DNA from 4 places in the Oikeobacillus pervagus genome. Region 2 is predicted to be linked to each of the others. Evidence: riboswitches for the same ligand, from Rfam matches in the RefSeq annotation. Region 2 holds a riboswitch; each other region holds the start of a gene.
The links. Region 2 has a riboswitch for cobalamin ahead of J2S13_RS03065 ((2Fe-2S) ferredoxin domain-containing protein). Riboswitches for the same ligand answer to the same signal wherever they lie in the genome.
Positions count from the first base shown of each region.

Region 1: it holds a riboswitch for cobalamin, as region 2 does, so the genes downstream of both, J2S13_RS12365 (acyl-CoA thioesterase) here and J2S13_RS03065 ((2Fe-2S) ferredoxin domain-containing protein) in region 2, are expected to answer to the same signal.
Region 3: it holds a riboswitch for cobalamin, as region 2 does, so the genes downstream of both, J2S13_RS01830 (FecCD family ABC transporter permease) here and J2S13_RS03065 ((2Fe-2S) ferredoxin domain-containing protein) in region 2, are expected to answer to the same signal.
Region 4: it holds a riboswitch for cobalamin, as region 2 does, so the genes downstream of both, J2S13_RS14190 (ABC transporter substrate-binding protein) here and J2S13_RS03065 ((2Fe-2S) ferredoxin domain-containing protein) in region 2, are expected to answer to the same signal.

Region 1 covers NZ_JAUSUC010000035.1:7,696-16,058, forward strand. The annotation lists gene J2S13_RS12350 (ABC transporter ATP-binding protein) at 1-451, opposite strand, end outside; gene J2S13_RS12355 (ribonucleotide-diphosphate reductase subunit beta) at 571-1,608, opposite strand; gene J2S13_RS12360 (ribonucleoside-diphosphate reductase subunit alpha) at 1,625-3,877, opposite strand; gene J2S13_RS12365 (acyl-CoA thioesterase) at 3,897-4,370, opposite strand; cobalamin riboswitch at 4,562-4,744, opposite strand; gene J2S13_RS12370 (DMT family transporter) at 5,098-6,036, opposite strand; gene pdxR (MocR-like pyridoxine biosynthesis transcription factor PdxR) at 6,149-7,534, shown strand; gene J2S13_RS12380 (threonine/serine exporter family protein) at 7,690-8,363, shown strand, end outside.
Region 2 covers NZ_JAUSUC010000005.1:21,054-29,416, forward strand. The annotation lists gene J2S13_RS03040 (cobalt-precorrin-5B (C(1))-methyltransferase) at 1-621, opposite strand, end outside; gene J2S13_RS03045 (precorrin-8X methylmutase) at 627-1,274, opposite strand; gene cobK (precorrin-6A reductase) at 1,364-2,131, opposite strand; gene J2S13_RS03055 (sirohydrochlorin chelatase) at 2,128-3,015, opposite strand; gene cobJ (precorrin-3B C(17)-methyltransferase) at 3,106-4,689, opposite strand; gene J2S13_RS03065 ((2Fe-2S) ferredoxin domain-containing protein) at 4,686-5,078, opposite strand; cobalamin riboswitch at 5,204-5,386, opposite strand; cobalamin riboswitch at 5,549-5,741, shown strand; gene J2S13_RS03070 (energy-coupling factor ABC transporter permease) at 5,915-6,670, shown strand; gene J2S13_RS03075 (energy-coupling factor ABC transporter substrate-binding protein) at 6,674-6,964, shown strand; gene cbiQ (cobalt ECF transporter T component CbiQ) at 6,961-7,737, shown strand; gene J2S13_RS03085 (energy-coupling factor ABC transporter ATP-binding protein) at 7,734-8,363, shown strand, end outside.
Region 3 covers NZ_JAUSUC010000003.1:15,952-24,314, forward strand. The annotation lists gene J2S13_RS01800 (endonuclease I family protein) at 1-93, opposite strand, end outside; gene J2S13_RS01805 (exodeoxyribonuclease III) at 255-1,010, shown strand; gene J2S13_RS01810 (DUF2325 domain-containing protein) at 1,159-1,452, shown strand; gene J2S13_RS01815 (homocysteine S-methyltransferase family protein) at 1,528-1,821, shown strand; gene J2S13_RS01820 (hypothetical protein) at 1,990-2,187, opposite strand; gene J2S13_RS01825 (vWA domain-containing protein) at 2,650-4,002, shown strand; cobalamin riboswitch at 4,082-4,267, shown strand; gene J2S13_RS01830 (FecCD family ABC transporter permease) at 4,437-5,441, shown strand; gene J2S13_RS01835 (heme ABC transporter ATP-binding protein) at 5,456-6,229, shown strand; gene J2S13_RS01840 (ABC transporter substrate-binding protein) at 6,295-7,266, shown strand; gene phaC (class III poly(R)-hydroxyalkanoic acid synthase subunit PhaC) at 7,332-8,363, opposite strand, start outside.
Region 4 covers NZ_JAUSUC010000048.1:11,270-19,632, reverse strand. The annotation lists gene J2S13_RS14195 (globin domain-containing protein) at 313-693, opposite strand; cobalamin riboswitch at 906-1,082, shown strand; gene J2S13_RS14190 (ABC transporter substrate-binding protein) at 1,247-2,215, shown strand; gene J2S13_RS14185 (FecCD family ABC transporter permease) at 2,178-3,239, shown strand; gene J2S13_RS14180 (adenosylcobinamide amidohydrolase) at 3,236-4,702, shown strand; gene cbiB (adenosylcobinamide-phosphate synthase CbiB) at 4,699-5,667, shown strand; gene cobD (threonine-phosphate decarboxylase CobD) at 5,642-6,718, shown strand; gene J2S13_RS14165 (bifunctional adenosylcobinamide kinase/adenosylcobinamide-phosphate guanylyltransferase) at 6,700-7,290, shown strand; gene J2S13_RS14160 (cobyric acid synthase) at 7,287-8,363, shown strand, end outside.

The DNA.
Region 1 (8,363 bases), on a different contig from region 2:
GCAGATATACTTTAGGATTGATTAATAATGCTCTCGCTAGCGCTACCCTTTGTTTTTCCCCACCTGATAAATCTTTCACATTTTCATCAAGGGATTTATGTAGATGGACTACTTGTAGAGAATGCTTCAACTCTTCTTCTGTCGCCTCCACTTGATCAGAAAACCATTTGCCTTTTTGTAAATTTTCTTCTATACTACCGGAAAAAATAAGTGGAGTTTGTGCTACCATGATGACTTCTCTCCGATGCTCAACCGCATCCCTTTCATCTAAATGTTGATTTTGGAATAGGATTTCACCCTTATCCGGAATCAACATTTTATTTAATAATTTTAATAAAGTAGATTTCCCCGAACCACTTTCCCCAACAACACACGTCACTCGATTACTAGGTATTTTCATCTCATCAATCTGAAGGATTTCCTTGTATCTTACCTTTTTCAAATGAAACAATCATAACACCCCACAATCCACTCTCATCCATTTCACTATATCAGATTTTTGAGGAGCTCTATATTAAATTTATGTATAGAAATAACCTATGAGAGTAACCCCCACAGGCTTTTCAATACTTATAGGTCATCAAAACCGTTTATGTCTGATGTCTTTGTATATTGGCGCGATTTTTGCTCAAAGAAATCTGTCTTTCCTAAATCCACCTCTTGATACGCAATGATCCAACGTAACGGGTTCGTCCGATAACCTTCAAACGGAGCTTGGAATCCCAATTGTTCTGCTCTTTTGTTCGCCATGAATTTTACATAAGCATCCAACTCTTGCATAACAATCCCTGCGATTTCATTCCCGATAATCTCCTGACCCCATTCAATTTCTAACTGTGCAGCAGTACGGAAAGTCTCTTGGCCAAATACTTTCAGCTCGTCCGTCCAATATTCAGGGTGTTCCTTCAATGTTTCTTTAAAAATTTTTTCAAATAACCCAACATGAATTTGTTCATCTCGATTAATATAATTAATCATAGTACTTGTCGCAATCATTTTTTGATTCCGAGCTAAATTGTAGAAAAAGGCAAATCCAGAATAGAAAAACAACCCTTCTAAAATTACATCATAAATGATCGCCTTCAAAAAGTTTTCAATTGTCGGCTTATTCGCAAAATCGATATAACCATTCGTAACAAAATCATTTCTCTTTCTCAAAATAGGTTCATTTCTCCAGTAATCAAATACCTCATCTTGTATTTTCTTGGGTACAATACTGGATAAAACATAGCTGTATGAATGATTATGAATTACTTCCTGTTGAGCGAGAATAATCATGAGAGCGTTTAGGCTTGAATCTGTTATATAATCGGCCACTTTTCCTGCAAAATCAGTTTGAATACTATCTAATAAGGCAAGTAATCCGATTACCTTTAAAAATGTATCTTGCTCCTTTTCTGTCAACATTGGAAATTGTTTAATATCCTGTGACATATTGATTTCGAACGGGGTCCAAAAATTAGACAGCATTCTTTTATACTTTGGATAGGCCCAAGAAAACCGAACATCATCCCAGTTTAAAACATTGGAAGATTGTCCATTTATAATTCCAGTAGAACAATTGGGCGCAGTTGGGTCCATTAGTAAACGTTTTTCAATTATAGTCATTTCCTTCTCCCTCTCTTTAGCTTTCACAACTTTCACATTCTTCTATAAAACTGCTTGATGTTGATCGGACATAATACGTTGTTTTCAACCCAGATTTCCAGGCATCCATATGTAAAATTAGTAATGCACTCGCTTTAATATCATGGGTTACGTAAAAATTAAAGGAAATCGCTTGGTCTATATGCCGTTGACGTTTTGCGTTTTGTTGAATAGACCAATGTTGGTCAATTTCATAAGCATTTTTATAATACCAAGTCGTTTTTGCTGATAAATCGGGTGCAGTGACGGGAATTTTGTAATTTTTCTTTTCCTCTGAATATTCTTTTCTAAAAATAGGATCGATACTTGCGGTAGAACCGGCTATAATCGATGTTGTTGAGTTTGGGGCGATCGCCATTAAGTAACCATTTCGTATCCCATGCTCTTGGACTTCATTCTTCAATTCCTGCCATTTTGGAGAAATATACCCTTTACGGTTGAAATATCTCCCATTCTGCCATTCTGAACCTTCAAAGTGAGGGTATTTTCCTTTTTCTTTCGCTAATTTTACACTTGCACGTATCGTATAATAAGCAATCTCTTCATAAAGTCGATCACAATATTCAACAGCTTCTTCACTTTCCCATTTAATCCCTTGAAGAGCCAATAAATGATGCCATCCAAATGTCCCCAATCCAATTGATCGGTATTTTTGATTCGTTATTTGTGCTTGCAAGACCGGAATTGTATTAATATCAATTACATTATCAAGCATGCGCACTTGAATGGAGATCAGCCGTTCCAAAACATTGTCTCTCACACTTCTCGCCAATGAGATCGAGGAAAGATTACAGACGACAAAGTCCCCAGGTATTTTATAGGTTACAATCTTTCCATCTACAACTTTTTCTTCTTCCATGACGGTTGGACTCATATTTTGGGTAATTTCTGTACATAAGTTACTGCAGTATATGATTCCTTTATGTTTATTTGGGTTTTCACGATTCACTGTGTCTCGATAAAACATATAAGGTGTCCCTGTTTCCAATTGGGAAATCATGATAGATTTAAAAATTTCAATGGCTGGAACTCGTTTTTTTGATAATAGGGGATGATGAACACACTTCCAATATCTTTGTGTAAACTCACCATTTTCCTCCTCATCATAAAAATCTTCTAATGAATATCCTAATACCCTTCTAACTTCATGAGGATCGAATAAATACCAATCTTCCCGCTGTTCAACATGCTTCATGAAAAGGTCAGGAATACATACACCTGTGAATAAATCATGTGTACGCTGCCGCTCATCCCCATTGTTAAGTCTCGTATCTAAAAAGGCGAAAATATCCTTATGCCAAACATCTAAATAAACAGCAATTGCCCCTTGTCTTTGCCCCAATTGATCAACGGAAACAGCTGTGTTATTCAATTGTTTCATCCAAGGAATAACCCCTGAACTCACTCCTTTAAACCCTTTAATATCACTGCCTCTACTGCGGATTTTCCCCAAATAGACACCGATTCCTCCACCATTTTTACTTAATGTCGAAATATCCGTATTCGAATCGTAAATACTACGTAAATCATCTTCCACCGTATCGATAAAGCAACTAGATAATTGCCCATAACCTTTTCCGGCATTTGCTAAAGTAGGGGTGGCCACGGTCATATATAAATTGGATAAGGCCCAATAAGCCTCCTCAACTAAAGTTAATCTCTGTTCTTTTGGTTCATTTTTCATTAAAGTCATTGCTATCACCATAAAACGCTCTTGTGGCAATTCGTATAATTGACCATCATGCGTTTTGGCCAAATAACGATCGGCTAACGTTACAATCCCGATATAAGAAAATAGCTGATCTTTATCTGGATTTAGAACTGATTGTAAATAGGATATTTCCTGTAATGAATACTTTTCTAATAAACTTTCACTATAAATCCCCAACTTTGTTAGTGTAGAAATCAATTGATAAAAAGAACCATATTTTTCTTCTTCATCATAACCTCTAGCCCTTGCTACCTGTCGATAGAGCCTACGAATAAAAACAGACGAAGCAATATAGGTCCAATCAGGTTCATTCATACTAATTCTTTCAACAGCTGATAAAATTAAAATATTATAGACATCATCCTCTAATGAAATTTCCCTTGATCTTAAAGAGATTAATACCTTTTCTCTAAAATCCTCCAGGGGAATATGTGGGAATTTAGCAGCCATCTCAGCTATTAAATACTCTACTTTTTCTATCATTTCTTCAATTGATGTATGTTTAGTCATATCGGTCATTTTATTTTCCTCCTACCATTCAATCTGCGGTATGATTCTTATCTCGTTCCTTTTTCCTCTCTTGTGCTGCATGAAATAATTCCTTTTCTTTATCTGTCTCAGGAATGACTTTTGGTACCGGAGATGGAACACCGTTTTCATCAACGGCTACCATTGTGAGCATCGAAGTCGTCGTTAGTAACCTTTCCCCAGTTGTTAAATGCTCACTCTCGACTTTTACAAATACCTCCATTGACGTTCGACCAGTCGAAACAACTACTGCTTCCAATATCAAAATATCCCCAACCTTTGCAGAAGACACAAAGTCAACTTGATCGATAGAAGCTGTTACAACCACTTTTTTAGAATGTTTCATCGCACATATCGCTGCTATTTCATCAATATAGGAAAGGACCGTCCCGCCAAAAATTGTTCCCATATGATTTGTATGCGGCGGTAAAACGAGCTTTGATTGATACGTTCTAGATATATTCGACGAAATTTCAGTTTTCATTCTCATCCCCACTTCCATTTTTCCACTACTCATATTGGGATTCGAGAAAGGGAACGATCGTCCAATCTATTTGTTTTATATATATAAAAAAACCCATTCCAAGAATGGGTTTTTTAACGTTGATAAATAAATAGACATTGAACTTGTCTACAAGACTACCATCGTTATTTCTCCCCAACTCCCGAAGAAGAACATACGCTATAAATACGGCAGGTCTCCTGACTTGTGCTTCCTCCTACTCTAAGACCTTCCCATCAAAGAATGACAGTGGTTGTTCTTATTTCGTTTGCACTTACAGTTGCGGGGACAGCTCTGGATTTTCACCAGATTCCCTTTTCAGTCTAAAAATAGACACCGTATTTATCGGTTATTCACTATATATAGTAGTGTTATTTTCTATAAACACAAAATATTGCATCATCAAATGTTAACTATAAAGGAATCTCTCTCTTTTTACAAGGATTTTATAAAAATTGCGGAGAATGAAGCTCATATCGTCCATTCATTTTTCAGTTTCTACGCTAGTTTGCCATTGCATATTTCCCCCGGGAATTTGATCATTTCCCATAGACTTTTGCACTACTCCTTGCTAGATTTGCGCTTGTACTCTGATTTTTTGATTATTTCCAAGCATATATGCTCATTTCCCGTATCTTTTTGCACTTCTTTTAGGAATCTCCAACACTATGTGCTTCCCTAATCTACTAGATGACGTTTTTCCCTATTATCAACCTTCTGATGACTGTTCCATAGCGATTCTGCGTTTTAGTTTTTTATCAGGAGTCGTCAGGAAGATGACGGCTATGATAATAAACAGTCCTCCTAATAGCTGGTATGCTCCGAACACTTCCTTTAACCAAATCACGGAGACGATGGCCGCTACGAATGGTTCGATACTGGATAGAATGCCTGTTTCGGTTGCGGTCAAATACTTTAGACTTCCTATATATAGAACAAATGATAGGGTTCCACTTGCGATAATGACTAGTAACATGGCAAAGGTCGACATGGTTAACGTATCAGTAAAATATTGTGGTGTGAGGGAATGATTAAATATAAGTAAAACGATGCCTCCTAGTAGCATTCCCCAACCTACGATTATAAGTGTTCCCCATTTTTTAATTAGTGGTGCTGGCTGGATCGTATAAAAGGCAAAACCAACAGCCGTTAATATTCCAAACAGGATGGCCTGTTTCGATAAAACGATGCTTTCTATCGAACCATTTGTAATAAGAAAATACGTACCTGCTATAGCGGCCACGACGGCTAAAAATTGTCTCCTAGAAGGAAAACTTCTCCCCTGTACTGAAACATAAATCGTAATGAGAACAGGTCCAAGAAACTGGAATAATGTCGCCGTTACCGCATTGCTATATTGTAGTGCTTCTATAAAAGTATACTGAGCACCCAACATACCGATAATGGAGAAGAGCACCAGTTGGATGGAATGGGATTTATGCTTCCAAATAGCCAATATATTTTGTTTTTTTACAAATGCCAAATACCCCAACATCGTGATTCCCGCCAGTAACAGCCGAATAACTAAAAAATCGCTAGATGACATGTTCGTCTGTTGAAAAAACCACTGAATCATAGGACCAGATAATCCCCAAAATGTAGCACCTGTTATAATCATTACAAGACCAAGTTGACGTGATGTTTTCATGCTATGCCCCTCCCTGCACTCATTATTTAGCAATCAATGACATAGGTATTATAGGGAATTTCTGATACTATATGAAGGATCAGTTTTATATAAACAAAAGGGGTCAGATAACATGTTTCAATTCACTCCAAAGCTTGATGCTAATTTAAAAAAACCACTATATGTACAGTTGTATGAGGAGATCAAACATGAAATCAAAACGGGGAATTTATCTCACCATACGAAGCTTCCTTCTAAAAGGAAATTAGCTCATCATTTACAAATTAGCCAAAACACGATTGAAGCAGCATACGATCAGCTTGTCGCGGAAGGATATATCAAAGCCATTCCTCGCAAGGGCTTCTATGTATGTGAAATGGAACAACCGATTTTTAACCCCAAAAAGTCGTTTGAGCCAATTGAAGAAAAAAGAGAGGATAAAAAGTTTACGTTTGATTTCACCCATTCGGGAGTGGATCCGCGTTCTTTCCCATATACCACTTATCGTAAATTAGCCAGTGACATATGGCGTTCCGAACGCGAGTCATTGCTTTTACTTGGGCATCCACAAGGGGAATATGATCTTCGAGAGGCCATTGCTTTGTATATTTATGAGTCCCGTGGTGTTCGATGTTCCCCTAGTCAAATTGTGCTTGGGGCTGGTACTCCCTACTTAATAAAACAACTTGTCCTCCTGCTCAAAAATAGTACATGGGCCGTTGAAGACCCTGGATATCATCGAAAGCTAATGATTTTCGAAAAAGGGGTGGAAAACACGAAATTAATCCCTCTTGATCGAGATGGAATCATCTTATCTGAATTAGAAAAGAGCAAGGCTAATGTTGTCTTTGTTACACCTTCCCACCAATTTCCTTGCGGGATGATCATGCCGATTTCAAGAAGAATGCAGTTATTACATTGGGCTGAAAAAGGAGACAACCGCTATATTATTGAAGATGATTACGATAGCGAATTCCGTTATTCAGGAAAGCCCATTCCTGCATTACAGGGATTGGATTCCAATCATAAAGTCATCTATATGAGCACATTCTCCAAATCATTTCTTCCATCGTTACGGATAAGTTATATGGTCTTGCCTAAACCACTTATACAACGGTTTCAAAAAGATTTTTTCCATGCACAAACGGTATCACGTATCGACCAAGAAATTTTGAAAAGATTTTTGCAAGAAGGACATTTTGAAAAACATATTCACAGGATGCGAGTCATTTATAATAAGAAAAGAGATCTGCTCTTTTCTTACATGTCTACTTATTTCCCCCCCTATATTGAAATCATTGGCCAGGATTCCGGATTGCATGTGTTAGTACGTGCAAATAATGGCATGACAGAAAATGAACTAATTTGCACAGCAGCCCAATTAGGGGTTAAAGTTTATCCGGTTTCCACATATGGGAAGTCTGATAATCAAACAGTTTTACTCGGTTTTGCCCTCTTATCTGAAGATGAAATACGAGAAGCAGTCCAATTGCTGGCTAAAGCTTGGTTTAAACGTTGAAAACACATAATATAGATGTACTACCAAGCCGGTCCACAGTTCAAATTCATATTCAGTTAATTGGTTTGTTCAATTTTCATTGCAGAAAAATTAAAGATACTATAACATAAATCCATTATCATTAATTGTTCGGTGTAAGAATGAGGTGAAAAGGAATGGATAAAGACCAAGAAGTAGATATTCAATCGGTTATTGATATCTGTTTACTAGCAGGTCGGATTATGATGCAAAGTGGGGCTGAAACATACCGAGCGGAAGATACGATGACTAGGATGGCGGCCGCTTATGGGATTTCTCAGACCCATAGTTTTGTAACGCCAACCGGTATTATTTTTTCAATGGATGGTGTAAATCCAACTAGGCTTGTGAGAATTAATGAGCGGTCAACCGACCTGGAGAAAGTCGCCCGTGTGAACAGCATTTCTCGAAAAATTTCAAGTGGGGATATTAGTTTATCGGAAGCTAGTGCAGCATTAAAGGAATTAGAAAAAGCAAACTTAGCCTTTCCCGTTTGGATTCAAATCATTGCAGCAGCAGTTGCTAGTGGCTGCTTTTTAATTATGTTTAAAGGGATTTGGGGAGACTTTCTTCCTGCCTTTTTTGTCGGAGGAATCGGATTTTCTAGTTTGCTACTGATCCACCATTTTACAAAGGTAAAATTTTTCGCTGAATTTAGTTCATCCTTTGTGATTGGATTGCTATCTGTTTTGCTCGTTAGTCTTGGCTTAGGAGAGCAACTTGATAAAATTATCATTGGATCTGTTATGCCACTTGTTCCAGGTTTACTGATTACAAATGCTGTCCGTGACTTAATGGCAGGGCATTTTGT
Region 2 (8,363 bases):
ACAATTCACCGCTCTAGCCACTTTTATAGCTTGCACGATACTTGCTTTGAAGGCAGCAGTAGAAAAAGGAACGACAATCCCTCTCGTTCCTAAAATTGAAATCCCACCAATGATTCCTAATCTTCCATTTAAGGTTTTTTTGGCAATCTCCTCACCTGCGGGCACAGAGATGACAACATTTACTCCTTGAGTATTCTTATTGAATTCGTTTAAAACCTCTTCTACAACTCCTAAAATCATTTTTCTTGGGACAGGGTTAATCGCGGCTTCCCCGATTGATACGGGTAATCCCGGTTTCGTCACTCTTCCCACACCGACCCCACCATCCAGCATAATATTGGCTTCATTATTAAATGAAACAGTCGACTGAATGAGGGCGCCATGGGTCGCATCGGGGTCATCACCAGCATCTTTAATAATTCCAACAGTTACAGCATCATTTTGGTAGGATATATTTTCGATTGTAAAAGTTGCGAATCTTCTTGCGGGTAAATAGATGGTCACTTCAGCTGGTTCTTCTTTCGTTAATAATGTGATCAATGCAGCCTTTGTTGCCGCTGTGGCACAGGAGCCCGTTGTGAACCCTTCCCGCATGGATTGACCTTTTTTTGTTTTTTCCATTTTAATTACCCTTTATTAGCTAATAATGAGATGGCATTTAATGCTGCAACTGTAACCGTACTACCGCCTTTACGGCCGATATTTGTAATGAAAGGAATATCTAATTTTGCTAATTCTTCTTTCGATTCTGCTGCTGAAACAAAGCCAACGGGCATTCCAATGATCAGCCCTGGTTTTGCTTCCCCTTCTTTAACAAGACGAATGAGTTCTAAAAGGGCCGTTGGGGCATTTCCAATTGCATAAATTCCACCATCTGCTTCTTTCATAGCCTTTCTCATGGAAATGATCGCTCTTGTTGTATTCAGTCTTTTCGCTTCTTCCATTACATCTTTATCTGATATGTAAACCTTCACATCACATCCAAATTTCTCGATACGAGGCTTACTAATTCCTACTTGAACCATTTGCACATCCGCTACAACCTTTTTTCCATTACGAATAGCTTCTATTCCTGCCTCAATCGCTTTTGGATGGAATACTAAACTTTTTCCTAATTCAAAGTCGGCTGATGCATGAATAACACGTTGTACGACTTTATATTGCTCAGGTGAATACGAATGCTCTCCAACTTCTTCATCAATCATTTGAAAGCTGCGTCCCTCAATTTCCTGAGGTTGAACTGTTTCTGGTTTAAAATCCGTTAAAAATTCCATTTCAATTTCTCCTTCTTTTCATTATTTTTATGAACTTGGTCTGACGGTCACAAAGTTTGCCCCTGAACACCAGTGGAAAACTTATATTCTTATTTACTTAATACTAGTGGGAGCTGTTCTAGCACCTCTTTAAAAGTAGTGCATTTATTTTCATACTCGATTTTAGGGCGAGTGATCAAAATCGTTTCAATATCTAATTCTCTAGCAGCTGCTACCTTTTCATTGACAGATCCTTCTTTTCCACTGTCTTTCGTAATGAGTAAAGTCACCCCATATTGTCGATAAAGGGCTTGGTCAAATTCTTTTGTAAATGGCCCCTGAATCGCCACGATATTTTTTTGCGGAATTCCTAATTGTTCGCATTTTTCCATATTGTCCTTTCTTGGTAACATGCGGGCAATCATGCGAGTGTTTGGACAAGAAAGTAATATTTCACTAAAAATTTGCAATGTTTTACTGCCCGTCGCTAAAAAGATGACTCCTTGTTTTTTTGCCGCTATTTCCGCCGCTTCTTCATAACTAGAAGCCTTAATGATTTTTTCATATTCTTGTTCAATCACGGGTCTTTCATAGCGAATGTACGGAATATTAGCATTTTTCGCCGCAAGAATCGCATTTTTTGATGCCTCTTCTGCAAATGGATGACTTGCATCCACTATGGCTTCGATCTTTTCACTTTCAATAAGGTCGGTCATTTCATCACTGTTCAAACGACCGACCATTGTGTCAATACCCACTTTTTCAAGTTCCACTCGAGCATTGTCTGTTACAACGGTTGCTAAAAGTTTCAAGCCTGATTCTTTTATTTGGACGGCTAAGCTTCGTGCATCACTTGTCCCTGCCAAAAATAAAATCACTTATTCGTCACCTCCTCATGATGATGATCATGATGGTGATCATCATCATGGTCATGGTCGTGATGATGGTGATGATCAATGTGGTCAACTAAACCTAGTCGATATTGACAAGTATCACAATTCATAACCACCTGACCTTGTAGCGCTTCATTCATCCGATCTAATAAAATTTGTTGTAATTTTTCATGGAAACCAAAATATCCTGCCAGTTGGAACTGGATATGAGGATAAGTAGATTGATAGTCTTCTACCATTTTTTCCAGTCTTTTAATCAAAATGCCCGTAAACAAGAAATAGGGTAAGATGGTAATTTTCTTTGCACCTAGTTTGATACACCGTTCAACAGTTTCATCGATCAGTGGAGTCGTAACCCCCATAAAAGCAGGTTCAACTAACGGATAATTCAATCTTTCCCATAACAGTCTGGAGATTTTATATAAGTCACTATTGGCATCTGGATCACTACCACCTCGACCTAATAGTATAACGGCTGCCTCCTCTTGTACTGCTTCAACAGGTTCGCCAATTTCTTGTAGGCGGGATTTGCAAATGTCTATTGTTAATTCATGTACCCCGATTGGCCTTCCGTAAGTAAAAGAAACATGAGGATATTTTTTTTTCGCTTCATCCAATTCGAATGGGATGTGAATCTTTGAATGACCCGCAGGCAATAACATAATCGGAATGACGGCTACAGATGTCGCTCCTTTAGAAACACATGCTTTTAGTCCGTCTGAAACGGTTGGCTTCTCAAATTCTAAAAAGCAAGTCTCTACTAAAATATTTTCGTCAATTTGTGGTTGGAGCTTGCGAATAAATATTCTAATTTGCTCGTTACCTTCATGATCCCGGCTTCCGTGCCCAACAAATAAAACAGCTTTCATGAAAATTCCTCCTAAACGTTTATCCCGTTCTTGCGGTCTACAACCGTAAAATTCGGTTCCCAAATTTCTAACAACACCATTTTGAAAACTTTATTCGCCACAACCAAGTGGTTCTAAATCCAACACAGGAGTAATATCTTTATACTGAAAACCATGGACATTTTTTACCCGTTTGAAGAATTTAAAAAAGCTCTCATTCGGATGACCTTTTTCTTTATATTCTTTAATGATCCCGGTAACGATTGAGAGGGCTTCGTTTGGCTCCACCCCTTCGGCAATCAATTGACCACTATGTGCGGTTCTGCCGACGGTTTTTGCACCGATAAATAGATCAAATTTTCCTTTTCGAAACACGAGCCCAATATCTTCTTGAACTGCTTGGTAACAAGCCATTCCACAGCCGTTAATGCCGATCTTTGTTTCCTTTGGCATGTCCATTCCAGAAAAACGTTCATATAGTTCTTCTGCTAATGGAATTCCGTCCTTTTTCTCCCCATCGCAAAAATCACAAGCCTTAATCGTAAGGACATCCCCAATTGGATTTACGAGCAATCCGGTTTCTTTTAGTTTGGAGACAATCAATTCAGGTTGATCTGTCGGTACCCTTACTATGATGTAATGATGTGGGGTATATTCCATCGAGCCTTTATCTCCAATGATTTTTGCTAATGTTAACATTTGCTGTGCAGTAAATTGCTTATTCGCAACCCCTGGGCTCACTGCCAGTTCAAAAATTTGTTCAATTTTTTGAAAAGGAATCATTGATTCTTCAGGAGTATCTTTCATTCCTACTATTTTGGCAGCTTCTTCGGCAAATTTTAGAGAGGACGATTCCTCTTCTTTTCCTCCATGAAGCGCCCAAGGTTCATTTTCCCTTTTCAAACGTTCATGTGGTCTAAGTTTTTGTTTCGTAGAGTTTAGCGTGTATTTACGCTGGTATCCCCTTGGTGTGATGATTTTCCCGTCATATAAAAAGGTTGTAGAATTACCGATGACGACGGTTGTTAACATCCCGATTTCATAAGTTAACATCTCTTCTAATGTCGTGATCATAATATGTTCACGGTCCCTGTATGCGCTTTTTACTAATCCTACGGGTGTCTTAGGATCCCGATATTTTAATAGAATCCGTTGTGCTTCCACGATTTGTCTTGTTCTTTTTCCACTTTTCGGATTATATAAAGCGATGACGAAATCGGCTGCTGCTGCAGCTTCAATTCGTTTTTCTATGATACTCCATGGTGTTAAATGATCACTTAAGCTGATTGTACAAGAATCATGCATAACAGGTGCGCCTAAAAGAGAAGCACAGGAGTTAATCGCTGAAATTCCTGGAATCACCTCTACTTTTACACCTTCTGCTTCTTTCCACCCTTTTTCAATTAATACCTCATATACGAGACCAGCCATCCCATAGACACCCGCATCCCCACTAGATATGACCGCCACTTTCTTTCCTTCTTCGGCTAGTTTGACGGCAGCTTGAGCACGGCTGACTTCCTCCGACATTCCTGTACTAATAATTTCTTGGTCTGTAATTAAATCTGTGACGAGCTCTACGTATGTTTTATAACCAATAATGCAATCACTTTCTGCAATAGCTTCTTTTGCACGCTCTGTAAAATGTTTAACACTTCCTGGACCAAATCCTACGATTAATAATTTCCCGGTCACAAAACTTCCTCCTTTTTCGCTTCTTGCTTTTCTTTCTCAATTCCTTTGACGCGATTGTTTTTTAAACTCATTCCCGTTTGCGTCCGCTCATATATAACCTTCGATTTCAATATTTGATTGTTTTCTAGATGGGAGTGCACCAATTCTTTCGCAGAATCAACATCGATCCCTTCGTACCACACAGCATCTGGATACACAATGACAACACAGGCATCTTTACATCTACCATTACACCGAGTCCGGCTTGTATGAATATAGCGGTCTAGTTCTCTTGTTGTAATTTCCTTTCTAATGGCTTGGGTGACTTCCTCTCCTCCCTTTCTCATGCAACTAGAACCGTTACAAATCAGAACATGCTTTTGCATATCTTGTAAATTCCATGTCGTCATTCTTGCCCCTCCCATTTTCAATATAAAAATAATTCCAACAAAAAAACCCCTATCTTCTGGAAGATAAGGATTTGTATGCAAATGAACAATAGCTTTATGCCACACACCTATTCCTCCCACCGAAGAATAAAACGCGACTTAAAGCAGGTCTCCTGGCTTATGCTTCTTCCTCCCTTGTCCCTTCCTAGTCGTTACCTAGTGGTTTTGACAAGCTTGTCCACACTTACAGTAGCGGGGGCTGCATCGGATTTTAACCGATTTCCCTATTATCCAATATCCTAATTGGCACTTTAAATCATCTTATGTAATTGTCGTTTGATATTTTTTATATCACAATATTTATAACTATGTATTCAAAGTTAACAAATTATTCAATAATTGACAAGAAGTTTTTTTAATCTCTCTTTTCTGACATTTTCAAAAAAATTGTAGACAAACTGTCACAAATTCCCTATACTTTAAATTAATTTCATATTTTTTCGAAAATAGGTGCAAATAGGGAACCCCCCTCTATTTGCTTAAAAGGGAAGCTGGTGAAATTCCAGCACGGTTCCCGCCACTGTAATTTGGAGTGTTTTGCAATAGGCCACTTTTGTATTCAATGGGAAGGCGCAATTCACAAAGAAGATAAGTCAGGAGACCTGCCTGTTTTCCACTCTCGATGTACCTACGGGATATAGGGGAAATCGCATGACATGTATTCTTCATGCATTCTTAACCGTAAGTTATGAATGCTTTTTTATTTTCCACAATATTTCATGTGATTTACTTTTCTATATGTATATCTATTTTTCAAGAGAAAGATAGGAGAATATTTTGAGAAGAGGAGAATTTTCATGAGGAAAAGCTTTTTTTGGTTTTGTAGTATTTTAATGTTAGCGTCTTATTTTTGGGTGAATTCTTTTTCGAGCACCCATGCCATGCATATTGCTGAAGGTTTTCTCCCAATCAAATGGGTCATTATTTGGTGGATCGCTTTTCTACCCTTTTTATTCATCGGAATCCTTCAATTAAGGAAATTATTTCGAAATTCCCCTGAAATGAAAATGGTTTTAGGTCTATCCACTGCCTTCGCTTTTGTGTTATCGGCATTGAAAATCCCGTCTGTTACAGGGAGTAGTTCCCATCCAACTGGATTAGGGTTTGGGACGATCTTATTCGGACCTATGATCATGAGTGTCGTTGGATTTGTTGTCCTTTTATTTCAGTCATTGTTACTAGCTCATGGTGGCATTACTACATTAGGGGCGAATGCCTTCTCAATGGCTGTACTTGGACCTTTCGTTGCCTACGGAGTATACAAAGCATCGAAAAAGATGAATGTTCATCATAATGTATCGATCTTTTTAGCAGCTGCCTTAGCAAACCTAGCTACATATGTTGCAACATCGTTTCAATTGGCGCTTGCATTTCCAGACTCTGTAAATGGAATCATAGGTTCTTTTATGAAATTTGCTAGCATTTTTGCTATCACGCAAATTCCTTTGTCCATTGTCGAAGGTTTGCTAACTGTTATGGTATTAAACTTTCTAGCAAAATATAATCGTGAAGAACTATCCACTTTAAATGTGCAAATGAAGGAGGCGAAATAATCTATGAAGAAAAATCTCTTTCTTTTATTTGTTATTTTATTATTTATTATTGTTCCTCTTGCTTATAATACTTCATCAGAGTTTGCGGGAACGGATGGAAAAGCTGTCGATGCAATCGAATCTATTAATCCCAAATATGAACCTTGGTTTTCAAATGTTTGGGAATTACCTGGTGGAGAAGTGGAAAGTTTATTATTTGCCTTACAAGCTGCGCTAGGGGCTGGCTTTATTGGATATTTTTTCGGACTGTCCAAAGGGAAAAAGAATGGAAATAAGAAAGAAACATTAAGATGATTATCGATACAATAGCAAATCAACAAAGACTTTCAACTATACACCCAATTGAGAAATTTATCTTCGCAATTGGGTGTCTACTTACGACTGTCACCCTAAGAGATGTAGGATTATCCTTGCTCATTTTCTTTATCATGAGTATGATCATCATAATCGTTATGGACATACATATTTTGCTTTATTTGAAGCTTTTAAGTCTACCATTATTATTCATTTTAACAAGTATTATTTCAATTCTTTTCACTTTCTCCTTGGAGCCTTATTCAGGGGAAGATCTTATTTGGTCAGGCGAAATAGGACCTATTTTCATTTTTATTTTATTTACCAATTTTGAAGTAGCGATTGAACTATTTCTCATTTCTATAGGTAGTGTGACATGTATTTATTTTTTTATTTTGTCCACACCCGTCCATGAACTACTGTTTGTTTTAAGTAGACTTAGACTTCCGAAAGAATTAATTGATTTGATTTCCATCACATATCGTTTTCTTTTTATGTTAATGGAAACAGCCATTCAAATGTACTATGCACAGTCAACGCGGTTAGGACATCGTTCATTTCGAATTTCTTTACGTTCTTTTTCAATTTTAATCCCAAATCTGTTTATCCAAACATTAAAAAAGAGAACAGAAATGCAACAGGCGATTGACTCAAGAGGTGCCGATGAATTAATTCTTTCGTTTACTTATGAAGGGAAGGTGAATAAAAAACATCTTTTCTTCCTTTTCTTTTTTTTCATCATTCTTTTTAGTGGAAAGGTGTTTTTTGAATGACAGTGCCCATCCTCCAATTGGAGAATCTATCATTTTCCTATCCAGATCGTACAAATGTTTTAAAGAATATTAACCTCTCATTTTCACCAGGGAGGAAAATAGCCGTATTGGGAAATAATGGTGCAGGTAAGTCTACTTTATTTTTGCATCTAAATGGATTATTACGGCCTAAAAATGGGACGGTCTATTTTAAAGGTCAACCTTTAAAATATAAGAAAAAAGAACTGGTTCAACTAAGAAAAAGTGTCGGCCTAGTCTTTCAACAGGCTGATTCACAAATTTTTGCATCGACTGTCAGGGATGATGTGGCATTTGGTCCGAAAAATTTAGGCTTAGCAAAAGAAGAAATCGAACAATATGTGGATGAGGCATTGCGACTAACGGAAATGACCAACTATAGTCGAAGGCCCCCTCATTTATTAAGTATTGGAGAAAAGAAACGTGTAGCCATCGCGGGTGTACTTGCGATGAAGCCAGAAGTCATCGTATTGGATGAGCCCACCGCTGGACTGGACCTCTATTATTCGGACCGTTTATTACATATTCTTTCAAGTATCCATCAGAATGGAACCACTATCATTCTGTCCACCCATGATGTGGACTTTGCCTATGAATGGTCAGATGAA
Region 3 (8,363 bases), on a different contig from region 2:
TACGAACGGTTTTTTTATGTCTCTTCCAAACCATTCTCCCAATTCATCAAAGCTTTCTAGTAGAATTTGCTGATTTTGTTTCTTCTTTTTCATCGTACTTCCCTCTTCACTATGTTGGCTTTTGTCTATCATACCATGATTATATTCATCTAGTTATCATGAAATAGAAACAGGACCTGCCACCATTCATTGTTTATCCCTTATAATATAGGGTGAGATCTTTTTGAAAGTAAGTGAAAGGAAATGAATAATAGATGAAACTAGTATCCTGGAATGTGAACGGGCTAAGGGCGTGTGTTCGAAAAGGTTTTTTAGATTATTTCCACGAGGTGGATGCTGATATTTTTTGTGTACAGGAGACAAAATTACAAGCGGGGCAAATTGATTTATCATTGGAGGGATATGTGCAATACTGGAATTATGCCGAGAAAAAAGGGTACTCCGGTACAGCCGTATTTACGAAGAAACGACCATTAGCGATTTCATACGGGTTTGCTTCAGGAGAATCAGAACCAGAAGGAAGGGGCATTACCTTAGAGTTTGATACCTTTTTTCTAGTAAATGTATATACTCCGAATTCTCAGAGAGATTTGGCAAGACTCCCTTATCGACTCACATGGGAGGAGAGAGTCCATCGGTATTTAGTCGAATTGGATGCAAAGAAACCAGTAATTTATTGTGGAGATCTAAACGTTGCTCATCAAGAAATCGACTTAAAGAATTCTCGAACGAATCGGGGGAACTCAGGTTTTACAGACGAAGAAAGGGGAAAAATGTCAAACCTATTAGATGCGGGATTTATTGATACATTTCGCTATTTTTACCCAGAAAGAGAAGGGGCCTACTCCTGGTGGTCCTATATGAATAAAGTAAGAGAACGAAATATTGGGTGGCGGATTGATTATTTTCTTGTTTCAAAACGAATGAAAGACCGTTTGAAGGCAGCAGCTATTCATTCGGAAGTATTAGGAAGTGATCATTGTCCAGTCGTCTTGGAAATAGAAGAATAACCAATTATATCGATGGAAGAGCCGAGGAATTTCCTCGGTTTTTATTTTTGAAAATTTGATATTGAAATTCATTCTCATTTGTATTATTATATAAATGAGAATGAATTTCAATTAAAAATTAGGAGGAGCATATGATACATCTTTATTAATAGTTGGCGGAGACCGTGTAGAAACAATTACAACAAGGTTAAGAGAGATCGGCATACATAATGTTTCTCATATTAGTGGTAGAAAGACAAAAATGACAGAAAAAACGATTGGAAAACATACCGATGCGGTGTTAATCTTAACGGATTTTATCAACCATAATTTAGCAAAGGCAATAAAAGAGCAAGCCCGTGATAAAGAAATCCCCGCTTTATTTTCGAAAAGATCCTGGAGTTCGATTAAATTAACGATTGAAAAAGCCAATGAAAAGAATAAGATGACAGCTTGCTCATGAGGGATATTTTTCACAAACGGATCCTAACGTTTGCTTCAATAGAACCAATATGACAGCGAAAGAGGTGTGGATCCCATGATTTTTACCAATACACTTTCGAAAGAAATCGTCATCATAGATGGGGCGATGGGGACTGAATTATGGAAGAGTTTAGATCTCCCTTATAAAAAGCCTTTTTCAGCCCCATCATTGAATATATCAAACCCTGAAATCGTAGAAGAAATTCATACCCGCTATTTGCATGCGGGGGCCGATGTCATCACAACGAATACATTTACTGCTAATCTACTTTTACAAACTTACTATGGAAAAGAATCTGAAATCAGTGAACAGAATGAAAAGGAGTGCAAATTGCAAAATATGCCGTAGCCCCATTATAAAAACAAGAAAACAAGTGTTCGTTTGGGCGCATATTTGCCCTTTATTTGTTTCAGAGACATGCTTGCAAAATCCCATTGTTGATAACATTAAACTAGTTTCTTAAAGAAAAAATAAAGGAAACACAAGGATCATCCCCATGTTTCCCTAGAATATATTTTATTGTTCCTCTTCTGTGCCTTCAGATTCTGTATCTTCATTTTCTGTATCTTCGTTTTCTGTGTTTTCATTTTCTGTTTGATCCTCTACTTGTTGGTCTTCTTCTTTTTCCGTATCCTCTTTGTTACAACCAGCGGCGACCCCTACTAGCATGAAAGCTGTACACATTACCAATAACTTTTGCTTTAAACTTTTCATCTCCAACGCCTCCTTATATGTTGCGTAAAAAAAGTACATAGTTATCATACTATATTTTTGCGTCCATACAAGGAGTCTTTTCCATTTTTTACAAACCCTTAACGTAGGCTCTAAGATATTTAAACGATCTTAACATTCTGTCAATATATCAAATGAATTTAAGGTTATTAATAGATTTTCCCTTACAAAATAGAAAAAAGTCAGCAGAGACGCGATATTCACCCATTTCTTATGTTTGACGCTAGGTTTACGAATAAATTCAGGAGTTGTGCTACAACATTATTCACCAATATAAATAATCTTTATCTGGTTATAATCAATCACTATCGACTTCGTATATAGTAATATTTTACTAGTTATTCGCCATTTAAAACCAAGAAACAAAGCTTTCACCCTATAGACAACTGAATCATTTATCGTTAATTTGATAATTAGTTGACTGTGAAAGGATGGGGAGAATCGATGGGGATAATAAGAAAAGCATTTTCCTTAATTTTAGTAATGTTGATCATCGTAGGTTGTTCTAATGAAACAACAAAGCAGCCAGCAAAAGAAAATAAGGTGACAGACAAACAGGAAGTTGAAAAGCAAGAATTGGATTATGAAAAATATACTAGCCTAAATATTGAAGATATGCTGAAAACAGAGCCAGGTAAGTATAGGGGGGCTTCAAAGAAGGAGGAAAAAATAAAAAAAGCCATTACAACATTTCCTAAAGGAAAAAAAGCTGAAGAATATTATGGGAGGCTTTTGGCTTTAGCAGCTGAAGACTATCGTGATTATGCCCAATTTTTCAATAATTTTGACACTTCTTTTGAAGAGATTAGTGAGACTCCAGACGAAAAAGTAGACCTCCAAACAGATCCTAAAGCTAAAAAAATCAATGTACAAATTTTATTTGATGCTAGTGGAAGTATGGCTGCTGAGATTTCAGGTGAACAAAAAATGAAGCTTGCTAAAGATGCGGTGCTGCAATTTGTTACTGATCTTCCGGAAAATGTTCATGTCTCTCTTCGTGTTTATGGACATAAAGGTACTGGAAAAGAGGAGGATAAAGCCGCTTCTTGCTCTAGTACAGAAGTGGTTTACCCCTTATCGACATATGATCAGGAAACTTTTTCTAAAGCACTTGATACATTTAAACCTGCTGGATGGACTCCACTAGCAGCATCTATTTCGGCTGCAAAAGAAGATTTACATAATCAAATAGGGGAAAATGTCGAAAATATTATTTATATTGTGAGTGATGGGATTGAAACATGTGGTGGTGACCCAGTCCAAGCTGCAAAGGAACTCAACCAATCAGATATTAAAGCCGTGATTAACATCATCGGGTTTGACGTTGATCATGCCGGGCAAAAAGCATTAAAACTCGTAGCAGATGCTGGAAAAGGCGAGTATGTGGATGTAAATTCAAAACAGGCTTTTGCAGATTATTTTAATAAAAAAAAGAGTGAACTGTTGAATGAATGGCATTCATGGCAAACTGAAAATGTGAATAAATATTATGATTCACAAAATACAAGAGTGAATGAGTTATATACAAAGCAAAATGAAATGGTCAATCTTGCTACAGAAGAACAAAATGAATTACTTGCATTCACAAACGATTTGAAACAAAATTTAGACTTAGATAGTACTGTTCATTATGAAATTCGTGAGTTCATTCGTAAAAGGGGATATACCGTACGTGAGTATGCACGAGATTCAGGATATAAATACCGCGAAGAACTTAGAAATCGTGGGTACGAATTACGTGAAGAAGTACGTGACAAAGGATATAAAGAACGTGAGGAAATTCGTAGAAACAAGTAAAAGGTAGATCTATAAGGTATTTTCTTTATTCATCATTGCAATATGATAAAACTATCGATATACTCAATATGTTAACTTAATATGATAGGGGATTCAAGGTGTCCTTTTTTGGACTTGATAAGGAATCTGGTGGAAATCCAGAACTGTTCCCGCAACTGTTAATGCAGACGAAATAAGCATATCCACTATATCTCAAATGATATGGGAAGGGCTTAAACTAGGATGATGCATGAGTCAGGAGACTTGCCTTGAAGACAATATAGTACTATCTTTTTCGGGAGGTGAAAAGATAGGACGTGGAAACGTTCAAATTCTCATAATGAAGTTCTCGTTCTACACTCATCTACTTACTGATGGGTGTTTTTTTGTTTAGAAAAATAGTTTAAAAAGGAGAGATTTTTCTGGAGATTCAAAAACAACCTAGACATTTCTATATGTTTATCATCCTATCTATCGTTCTATTATTATTATTGATGACGATCGGTGTGATGGTAGGTCCGGTTTCCATCCATCCTTTTACTGTTTGGAAAGTAGTTTTTTCTAAACTCCCATTCTTCCATGAAAGTATCCAATCGACAGAGGCAACGATAATTTGGGACATACGCTTTCCGAGAGTGATTCTAGGTGTGATTGTCGGGGCAGGACTTGGAATCATCGGTACTGCGGTGCAGGCAGTTGTTAGAAATTCATTGGCTGATCCATACATATTAGGGGTATCATCAGGTGCTTCTGTAGGAGCAACATTGGTGATTGTCTTAGGTGTATTTTCATTTTTAGGTCAATATGCGATATCGTTTGCGGCCTTTTTAGGGGCACTTTTATCTACCATATTTGTTTTCTTTTTTTCACAAATTAATGGAAGAATATCGACCGTCCGACTATTGCTCGCCGGTGTTGCGATTTCGATGATACTGTCAGCTATTACGAATTTTATTGTCATCTCGTCACCTCGAGCAGAAGGAATTCGTGATGTGATGTTTTGGATGATGGGAAGTCTCGCAGGAGCCCGTTGGGAATATTTATTCATCCCAGCTTTGATTGTGACGATTGCTTTTTTATATCTTTGGAGTCAATTCCGCTCTTTGAATCTTCTTCTTATGGGGGATGAGACAGCGGTTACATTAGGAGTAAATTTAACCTCTTTTCGGAAAAAACTGATTGTCATCACCTCACTATTAACAGGGGTACTCGTTGCCGTAAGTGGTGCGATTGGATTTATCGGATTAGTCATCCCTCATATTGTTCGTTTATTAGTCGGATCTGATCATCGAAGAGTATTGCCACTCAGTGCTTTAGCAGGTGCCAGCTTTTTATTACTGGCAGATATTTGTGCAAGAATTATCATTGCTCCTGAAGAGATGCCGATTGGAATTATTACAGCAGTATGTGGAGGACCTTTCTTTATATGGCTTTTACGTAGAAATTCATATTCTTTTTAAGGAGGTCATAATGGATGGAAATTTCGGTAGAAGACGTAAGTTATACTATTTTTGATAAAAAAATAATCAATCAAGTGTCTTTAACTATTCATCATGGGGAATTGGTGGGAATCATTGGCCCAAATGGAAGTGGAAAATCGACGCTTTTAAAAAATATGTATCGTGTATTAAAACCTGATGGAGGGGTGATACAACTTGACGGACGGTCCATTACGGATATAAACACGAAAGAAATCGCCAAACAGCTTTCCGTTGTGAGTCAGGAGTCCAGTGTTGCCTTTGATTTTAATGTTTTTGAAATCATTCTGATGGGGCGTACTCCACATAAGAAATTTCTTCAACCCGATACGGTCGAGGATGAGCACATCGTTCGGAATGCTTTGAGCCAGGTGAATATGAGCGAATATATCGATAAACGGTTTACCCAATTATCAGGGGGCGAAAAGCAGCGCGTGATGATTGCTAGGGCAATTGCTCAAGGAGCGAAGGTTATGATTTTGGACGAGCCAACCAACCATTTAGATATTCACCATCAGTTACAGGTATTGGAATTAATTAGAGAATTACAAGTCACCTGTGTGGCAGCTTTACATGACTTAAATCTTGCGGCATGTTATTGTGACCGATTATATGTACTCAACCAAGGTGAGATTGTAGCCTCTGGAACCCCAAAACAAGTCCTAACAAAGGAGCTGTTAAAAGAAGTGTTCAATGTACATGTTGAAATCGGAACTCATCCCGTGACAAAGAAAATCCATCTTTTCTATCATGCAGAAGAGGATGCCTAAAGTCGGAATTTTCAACAAGTTTCAAATATCTAATGGAATGATCGTTAAGAAAGGATCGAATGAATATGAAAAAAAACGTATTTTTTATTCTGATTGCTCTTATCTTACTACTCGCCTCATGCGGGAGTTTGAAAGAAGAAGGGAAAACCAAAGAAGCGAATAATAAAGAAATTGTGACGATTCAAAATCTTGATCATGAACTGAAGATCACAGAACCTCCAAAAAGAGCAGTGAGCCTTAATCAACATGTAACAGAAATTATGCTTGCTCTTGGATTAGAGGACTCAATGGTTGGTACTGCTTATTTAGATGATCAAATTTTGCCAGAATATGAAGAAGCATATAAGAATATTCCAGTACTTTCAAAGAAATACCCATCCTATGAAGTGTTAATTGCTTCAGAACCTGATTTTGTTTATGGGGGTTGGAAAAGCGCCTTCACTGAAAAAGGGGTGGGGACGATTGAACAATTGAAGAAAGATGGAATCAACGCTTACTTGCATGAATCTTCTAATAAAGTTGCTCCCACAATGGAGGATGTCTTTCAAGATATTTATAATATTGGAAAGATATTTGGGGTAGAGGACCGAGCGGAGAAACTGACAAATAAAATTGAAAAAGAAATGAATGAAATTGAAGCGAAAATTGGTGAGGTGAAAGACCCTATCCCAGTGTTTATTTATGATAGTGGAGAAAAGGAACCTTTTACTGCAGCCCAAAACTTTATGAATGATTTAATTACACGGGCCGGTGGGGAGAATATCTTTGGAAATATTGAAAAAGGATGGACAAGCGCAAGTTGGGAAGAAGTTGTAAAACGAAACCCAGAAGTGATTGTCATCATGGATTATGGGGAAGAGACCGTTGAACAGAAGAAGAAATTTTTAGAAAATCACCCAATTTTACAGGCAGTAAAAGCAGTAAAAGAAAAACGTTTCGTCGTCCTTCCATTGTCCGCAGGTTCCGAGGGAGTTCGCAGTACAATTGCGTTGAAAACATTAGCAGAAGGATTTTATCCTGAGAAGTTTTTAGAATAATGTCCAATAATTTTTCCATTCAATCAAGAAAAAACCTTCGGATACGAAGGTTTTTTCTATGTACATCATTTAGAATGCTCTGTTAACCATTGGTCGATCGTTGGATAAGTTCTCTTAACAGCACTGCCACCAACAACGACAGATACATGGCCTGTAGGCATAATATGATATGTTTTATCTTTACTTGCGACTTTATCTAATAACGGCTCAACTTGTTCAGGGGCAGCAATATGATCACGCTGAGCAGCAATATTCAAAATATTTGCTTTAATATTGCTTAACTTTACTTGTTGCCCGCGAATATATAATTCATCATTGATTAATTTATTTTTTTGATAAAAATCACCGATCCATTGTCGGTAAGCTTCCCCTGGAAACGGAATTCCATCATGTACCCATTTTTGCATAAGACTCCAGCTTTTCACGAAATCTTCATTTTCAGCCCGATCGGCAAGGGTAACATAAGGTCCAATATAATTCACAAGTGGTTTTAACAATTTATTTCCAAGATCAATTACTTCTGGAGGGATTACACCAAATGTATCGACCATTTTATCTAAATTAAAATAGCGCTCGTCAAGCCAATTTGAAAATAGTCCTGTATCAGAGAAATCAAATGGGCTAGTTAAGAAGATTAAATTACGAATTGGTAACTCAGGATGAAGGGCGGCAAAAATGGATGTCATCGTCCCCCCCATACAATAACCGAGTAAGCTCACTTCATTCGCATTGGACGTCCGCAGCACTTTTTGAACTGCACGAGGGATATAATCTAAAATGAAATCATCTAGCTTCATGTTTCGATCTTCATATCCTGGTGTACCCCAGTCTAAAAGGTACACATCATGTCCTTGATTTGTCAAATATTCAATTAAGCTACTGCCAGGAGTTAAATCTAAAATATAAGGTTTATTAATAAGGGCATAAATCATTAATATAGGGACCTTATTTGTTTTCTCCTTTGTTGGTTGATAGCGGTATAACTTGCTTTTATTTTTCGTCCAAATGACTTCCTTAGGGGTTTGTCCAACTTGCGGTTCAGGATCTTTTACTAAAACTTCAGAAACTCGTTTAAACCGATCATAATTTTTTTGTAC
Region 4 (8,363 bases), on a different contig from region 2:
GCCGTCTAGCTCCAGCGCCTATCGTCTAGCGAATTTCTACGTTTCCTCCCTCCGATAAGTCAACATCGGCTCGTGGGATGCCTCGCCGTGTTTCCTTTATCTCAGTCGAAAACTGCAAAATTCGTACGACGATGAACAAGGCGCTTTTGCATTTGTTGCCGTCTAGCTTCAGCGCCTATCGTCAAGCGAATTCCTCCGTTTTCTCCCTCCGATAAGTCAACATCAGCTCGTGAACGACCTAGCTGTGTTTCCTTTATCTCAGTCGAAAACTTGCGAAATCCGTATGACGATGAGCAGGCGCTTGCGCTTTTGTTATTCTGAATTTACCATAATGGCAGCCACTTGTTTTAGTCGCTCATAGAAGAAAATTCCTGCTGGCTGTTGATCTAAGCCTACTTCTTTGAAAGCTTCTTTCATACAGCGAAGCCAGCATTCCGCGCGCTTTGAGGTAATTTCAAAAGGGAGATGTCGCTGTCTCATAGCTGGGGGGCCAAATTCCTGGCTATAAAGAGGTGGACCGCCTGTGAACTGGGTTAAGAAAAGCCGCTGTTTTCTCATGATTTCCCCCATATCCCCTTCAAATATCGGACTTAAATCTGGATCTGCATATACTTTTGGATAAAAGGCTTTCACTAACTGATCGATCATATCTGCGCCGATCTCATCATATAAAGTTTGTAGTGGTTGAGTCATCCTACACCCCTCCCAAATAGAATAATTATTTCTATTATAACCTTTTTTGGAGGACGGAATTGTAATATAAATCACATTTTGAGGGAAAATAGAATGAATAGGAAGCACCCATCCTTTTTTAGCGAAAAAGGATGGTGCATGTTTTATTTTCATGTATAATGAAAAAAGAAAGATCTTTCAATGTCCAATATGGTCGAACGAATGAAAATTTCATATGATGAACGGATTAGGTGCTCATAAAGCTTAAAAAGGGAAGTTGGTGTAAATCCAACACGGTCCCGCCACTGTAAATGGGAGCAAACTGCAAGATCCACTGTATGAAGAGATACGGGAAGGAGTGGTTTGTGTTGATCATAAGTCAGGAGACCTGCCTAAATTCGAACACCGATAGGCTTACGTGGATAGGTGGGTGTGATGTAGTCGTTTTTTTATGCTGTTCACAACACCTTTATCGTTTATACGTAGAGGTGTTATTTTTATATAGGACTGTTTTCGTAAATGTAGTTTGAAAAGAGTCTCACATGATATAAACAAAAGGAGATGGAATACACCAATGAAAAAGTTATTATCATTACTTTTTTCAGTTTTTTTGGTCACAGGTTTATTAGCTGCTTGTGGAACAGATCAAGCAAAGCCTGAGCCGAAAGAAAATAAGCAAGTCGATGAACAAGCTACATCAACCTTTCCTGTAAAGGTTAAAGATGCAACAGGAAAAGTCCTCGAAATAGAAAAGCAGCCGAAGCGGATTATTCCATTGATCCCAAGTAATACGGAGATTGCTTTTAGTTTAGGATTAGATAAAGAAATTGTTGGGGTCACAGATAATGATACATATCCTGAACAAGTGAAAGATATTGAAAAAGTGGGCGGACTTGAAATCAATCTTGAAAAAATTGTGGCCTTAAAACCAGATTTAGTCTTGGCTCATAATTCAAATGCCCATAATTCCAAAGAAGGATTTAAGCAAATGGAAGAGGCTGGAATTCAAGTCCTAGTCGTCAACGATGCGAAAAATTTTGATGAAGTATATGAATCCATTGAAATGATTGGAAAAGCTACAGGGAAAGTAAAAGAAGCGGATACATTAATCGATGATATGAAAGCTGACCTTGAGAAGATCAAGGAAAAGGCTACAGAAATTAAGGATGATGAAAAGAAAAGAGTCATGATCGAAATATCACCAGCTCCTGAAATTTATGCCGCTGGAAAAAATACATTTATGCAAGAAATGCTTGACATTATTCATGCAGAAAATGTTGTAGAGCAAGAAGGTTGGCCACAACTAAACCAAGAAGCGATTATAGAAATGGATCCTGATGTCATCGTGGCAACTCACGGCTTTTACACTAAAAATCCAATAGAAAAGATCCTAAGCCGTAAAGGTTGGGAAGATATGAAGGCAATAAAAAATAAACAAGTATTTGAAGTGCACGCAGATTTAGTCAATCGTACTGGCCCTAGACTAATAGAAGGAGTAGAGGAACTTGCCAAAGCAATCTATCCAGATGTTTTTGCTGAATAAAGGATTGGCTTATGTTTTCTCCTTTACCTTCTTAATTTTATCGATGTTAGTAGGTATCTCCATCGGAACCGTTTCTGTTCCTTTTGGAGATATTCTTTTATTAATTTCCCACCATTTATTCCATACATCAATTGGAAATGTAGATGGGATGTTCAATAATATCGTATGGGATATCCGCTTACCACGGGTAATTCTTGCAGGAATAGTGGGTGCTTCTTTAGCAATTGCGGGAGCTGCCTTTCAAGGATTGCTTCGTAACCCATTAGCCGATCCCTACACATTAGGGGTCTCATCTGGGGCGTCTGTTGGGGCGGTTATGACGTTGTTCTTTCATATTACCTTACCGCTCGTCGGAAATTACACCTTGCCGATCATAAGTATTCTTACATCAATTGCAACGATTTTCATTGTTGTTATGTTCGCCCAAAAAATTGAACGGTCGATGAAAGTAGAAACGATCATTTTAACGGGGATTATTTTCAGTTCTTTTCTTGGAGCTTTCATTTCCCTGATGATTGCTTTGACGGGGGAAGAACTTAGACAAATTATCGGCTGGCTTTTAGGGAGTGTATCGATGAGGGGATGGGATTATATTCAAATTATTTTTCCTTTCTTTATTATTGGTTCATTATTACTAATGTCATGCACTCGGGAATTAAATGCTCTATCCTTTGGGGAGGAAAAAGCACAACATCTTGGTGTGAATGTGCAACGGAAAAAAATGCTGATTCTTATTTCTGGTTCAATTTTAACAGGGGCAGCAGTTGCTGTATCTGGGACGATTGGTTTTGTTGGCTTAGTCATCCCTCATTTTGTGAGAATCATTTGGGGACCTGATCATCGTCATTTACTTCCATTATCAATGATGATTGGAGCAGGATTTTTAATTTTAACCGACTTAATTTCACGTACGATTATTTCCCCGTCACAGCTTCCGATCGGTGTCATCACCGCTTTAATTGGTGCACCTGTTTTTGCCCTTATTTTAATAAGAAAGCATTCGAAAGGAAGAGGAACAGCATGATCGAAGTAAATAACCTTTCAGGTGGATATCATGGAACACCCATCGTTCAGCAAGTATCATTTTCCGTTCGGCAGGGGGAACTTTTCGGCATTTTAGGGCCAAATGGGAGCGGAAAAACCACCCTATTAAAAATGTTAAGCGGAATCCTTTCATCTCAACAAGGAAGCGTCAAGATAAAGGAAAAGTCATTGAAACAGTACACTGCAAAGGAATTAGCTCAAGTAGTCGCTGTTCTTCCACAAATTTTATCGCAAGAATTTTCTTATACTGTGAAGGAGACGGTAGCACTTGGAAGATACGCCCATCAAAAAGGACTATTTCGCACATGGTCAGAGGATGATGAAGCAATCGTCCAACGAGTAATGGCCCAAACAGGTGTGGCTAAATTCCAAAAACATTCTTTACACGAGCTCTCAGGTGGGGAGAAACAACGGGTCTATTTAGCTCAAAGTTTAGCCCAGCAACCAGAAATTCTTTTGCTAGATGAACCAACGAATCATTTAGATCTTTCCTATCAAAAGGATTTATTGGATTTATTAAAAAAAATGGCAAAGGAATGTGGGTTAACGGTTATATCGATATTCCATGATCTTAATTTAGCAGGGTTATATTGTGATCAATTATTGCTATTGGAGAAGGGGAAAGTGAATAAGCTAGGCCATCCGAGTGAAATTTTAAAAGAACATCGAATTAATTCAGTTTACAATACGAATGTGAAAAAACAATCACATCCGCAAATTCCAAAGCCACAAATGAGTATCCTTCCAGAACAATTACAGGAGGAAATGGCTAAAATTAAGTTAAATGAAGCATGGCTTTCACAATCTGCGGAGATGATCCGTTTCGAATCGCCTATCCCAATGAGAACATTATCCGCTGGGGTCATTGGTTCAGGCTGGGGATGGCATCGAACGTTTGTGAACCGTCATGTGGATAAAGACTATCATTATGAAAATCATAAAGAAGAAATGGGTCAATATTTACTTAATAACGGGTTGGATTTAAATGAAACGGTTGGCATGATGACAGCTGTTCACTTAAAGGATGTAGCATTCCAACTAATCGAAAAAGAAGATTTTTCTGTCTTTATTGTCGTGACAGCTGGTGTAGGGAATGCGGTAGATGCATCATTCCCTTGTCGACGGATGACGAACAATAATCCCGGAACGATTAATACGTGGGTGATTGTGAACGCTCATTTAGCAGATGAAGCCTTTGTTCAAGCGATAATGACAGCTACAGAGGCGAAAACGAAAGCACTCTTTTCTAAAAAGGTGAAAGACCCTGTAACGAAGACGCTTGCGACAGGAACGTCAACAGATAGCGTGTTAATTGCTGCATCTCAAAGGGGAGTTCATTTCCCTTATAGCGGAACGAGTACAGAACTTGGCCAAGTGATTGGACAAGGAGTGTATGAATGTACAATCCAAGCTTTAGAAAAAAATCGAGGTGAAAGGCGATGATATTTCAGCATTTAATCGCGATCACCTTAGCTTTCTGTATCGATAGTATCATTGGGGACCCACCCAATTGGCCACATCCTGTTCGGTGGATTGGATCCCTCATTTCATTCTTTGAAAAAAGGTGGAACAAAGGGAAGAATCGGAAAGCAAAGGGCGTGGCGATGCTCATTTCTATCTTGCTCATTGTAGGTGGAATCAGCTTTTTACTCATCTTCATGAGTTATCAAATACATACGCTAGTTGGAATTATTATAGAGGCAATCATCATTTCCACAACCATCGCTAGAAAGAGTTTGAAACAGGCAGCCATCCAAGTGTATGACCCACTCATTCAGAAAGATTTTGAAGAAGCAAGATTAAAGCTCTCCTATATCGTCGGCCGTGATACGGATCAACTTGATGAAGATGAAATCACTCGAGGAACAGTTGAAACCGTGGCAGAAAATACGAGTGACGGCATTACCGCTCCACTTTTCTGGGCCTTCATAGGGGGCGGGACACTCGCGATGGTGTATCGAGCAATTAACACATGTGATTCAATGGTTGGATATAAAAATGAACGATTTTCTGATTTCGGATGGGCATCTGCCAAATGGGATGATGTTGTCAATTGGATTCCAAGCCGAATGACTTCACTAATGATGATTTGGACGAAGAAACCTGTCACTTTTTCCCGAAAAAAAGTATGGCAAATCGTTTTGCGCGATGCTAAGCAACATCCGAGTCCGAATAGTGGCTGGTGTGAAGCACCGGTTGCCGCCATGTTGGGAATTCAACTTGGAGGAACGAATACATATCGAGGTATCGTTTCACATCGGGCGAAAATGGGGGATCCCATTTTTAAACAAACAGCTCAGCATATTCAATTAACCGTTCAAATAATGGGACGGACTACGATTTTATTTTTGATTACTTTATGGATCTTAGGGGGGATTCTCATTGAAATGGCCAACACATGGCTCTAACCCAACATATTTATATCATGCAAGCGGGGTAAAGACACCTGATCGAATCATTGATTTCAGTGTGAATACGAATCCATTCGGGCCACCAGCGATAATAAAGGAAAAATGGCCAAGTTGGTTTCAAGCTATCACGGATTATCCTGATCCGAATGTAACAAAATTACATCACCTGATTTCTAGGAAAGTGGGAGTTTCCGAGAATCAAATATTAATAGGGAATGGGGCAGCTGAACTCATTCAGATCATAGGCCAGTGGCTCCGTGGCAAAAAAGTTTTAATCATTCAACCCGCTTTTTATGAGTATGAGCAAGCATGTCGTGCCTATGATTGTCAAATTGATTATTTTGGTTTAACAGAGGGAGATTGGTCATTACCTCTTCAAGAGATCGGACCTTTACTCAAAGCCTATGATGCTGTTTTTCTTTGTACACCGAATAATCCTACTGGAGTGGTGTTTGAAAGAAAGGATATCATCCAACTGATTGATCAATGTCATGCCCATGCGTGTACATTAATTATCGACGAAGCATTTTACGACTTTGCAGATGATACAACATCTTATTCAAAGTATGTAACGAATGAATCGAATATCATCCTTCTTCGATCGTTAACGAAAATGTATGCGGTGGCAGGGCTTCGCATAGGTTATATGCTAGCCAGTGAAGCAATCATTAAACAGCTAGCAAAATTTAAACCACATTGGAGTGTGAATGCACTGGCAATGCTAGCGGCCGAAACGGGGCTGTTAGATGATCCATTTGTTCAAATGACGAGAAAAAAAATACACGAAAACCGTAATGAAATATTTGAATTTTTAAACTTATATCAGTACGAGTATTCCCCATCGAAAGTGAATTTTTATTTACTGAAGGATCCGAGATTACAAGATCAAAAGCCATTACTGGAATTTTTATTACAAAAAGGGATTGTCTTAAGACATACTTATAATTTTCCTAGCCTTGAAGGTCGTTGGTTACGGGTTGCCATTAAGAAGAAAGAGGAGAACGCCATACTACTGGAGGCATTGCGACAATGGAGAAATCAACCTTGATTTTCGTTACCGGTGGAGTTCGAAGTGGAAAAAGCACATTCGCTGAAAAATATGCCCAATTACGGGCAAAGAAAAAGCAGGGAAAATTACATTACATCGCATGTGGCCAAGTAATCGATGAGGAAATGGCGAGACGTGTTCAGTTACATCAAATCCAACGAAAAACAGCTGAAATTCCTTGGATAACTTGGGAACAACCTATAAATATTGATACCATCGCTCATAATTTTTCCAAAAAGGATACGATTGTCCTTGATTGTTTAACGACATGGTTGACGAATGAATGGTTTTTAGACGAAGAGAACGAAGAGAAATGGGAAGAACCAGACTTTCACCATGAGTTGTTCAATAAAATAACTTCAGGGATTTCTAAAATCACTGAAACTTGTGCTGAGCTCATCATTGTCTCCAATGAATTAGCCCATGAGGATATGACCATCTCTTCTCTTAATTTTTATTATGCTAAAACATTAGGAAAGCTTCATCAATGGATTGTCAAGAACGCAAGTCAAGCCTATTCGGTAGAAAATGGAATCTGGATAGCTATGAAAAAGGAGGTGGGCAGTAAATGAAAGGGATTATGATACAAGGTACAGCCTCAGATGTGGGAAAAAGTTTAATTGCAACGGCTTTATGCCGGTTATTCTACCAAGATGGCTATAAAGTTGTTCCTTTTAAATCTCAAAATATGTCAAATAACTCTTATGTAACAGCCGATGGCAAAGAAATTGGACGAGCTCAAGGATTGCAAGCGGAAGCAGCGAATGTTGAAGCAGATGTGCTCATGAATCCCATTCTTTTAAAACCGACGGGAAATGGTCGTTCAGAAATTGTATTATTCGGAGAAAGGGTGGAGTCCTTATCGGGAATGGACTATCGCAAGGAGTTTTATGAGAAAGGGTTGAAAGCCATTCAAGGGGCCCTTTTAAAGCTTGAGAACGTCTATGATTGTGTGGTCATCGAAGGAGCAGGAAGTTCTGCGGAAATAAATTTAAAAGATCGGGAACTTGTCAATATGAAAGTAGCGGAACTAGCCGATGTTCCGGTTATTTTAGTAGCAGATATTGATCGTGGTGGCGTCTTTGCAAGCATTGTAGGTACTTTACAGCTTTTTACAGAAAGCGAACGTAACCGCGTAAAGGGACTAATCATTAATAAATTTCGTGGGGATGCAGCTTTATTTGAGGATGGAAAGAAGTGGTTAGAAGATTATACAGGGATCCCTGTTCTTGGCGTCCTTCCTTATTTGCCGAATCATATGGTGGAAGGTGAAGATTCTTTATCTCTTACTGAGCGATTTAAAAAAGGGGAGAAGAACGACGTTGAAATTGCTGTCATGAAGCTCCCTTACATTTCAAACTTCAGTGATTTGGAAGCCTTTTTATATGAAGAGGATGTGTCGGTATATTGGGTATCGGACGTATCCGAGTTTGGACAACCTGATGCCGTTATCATCCCTGGGACAAAAAGCACATTCCACGATTTGTCCTTTCTAAAAGAGACAGGACTAGCAGAGAAGATTATTGATTTTTCCAAGAGAGGTGGCTCGGTTGTGGGGATTTGCGGGGGATTCCAAATGCTTGGGGATAGATTAATAGATGAAGATGGCAGTGATACTGGGCTGGTCGGCAATGAAATGGAAGGA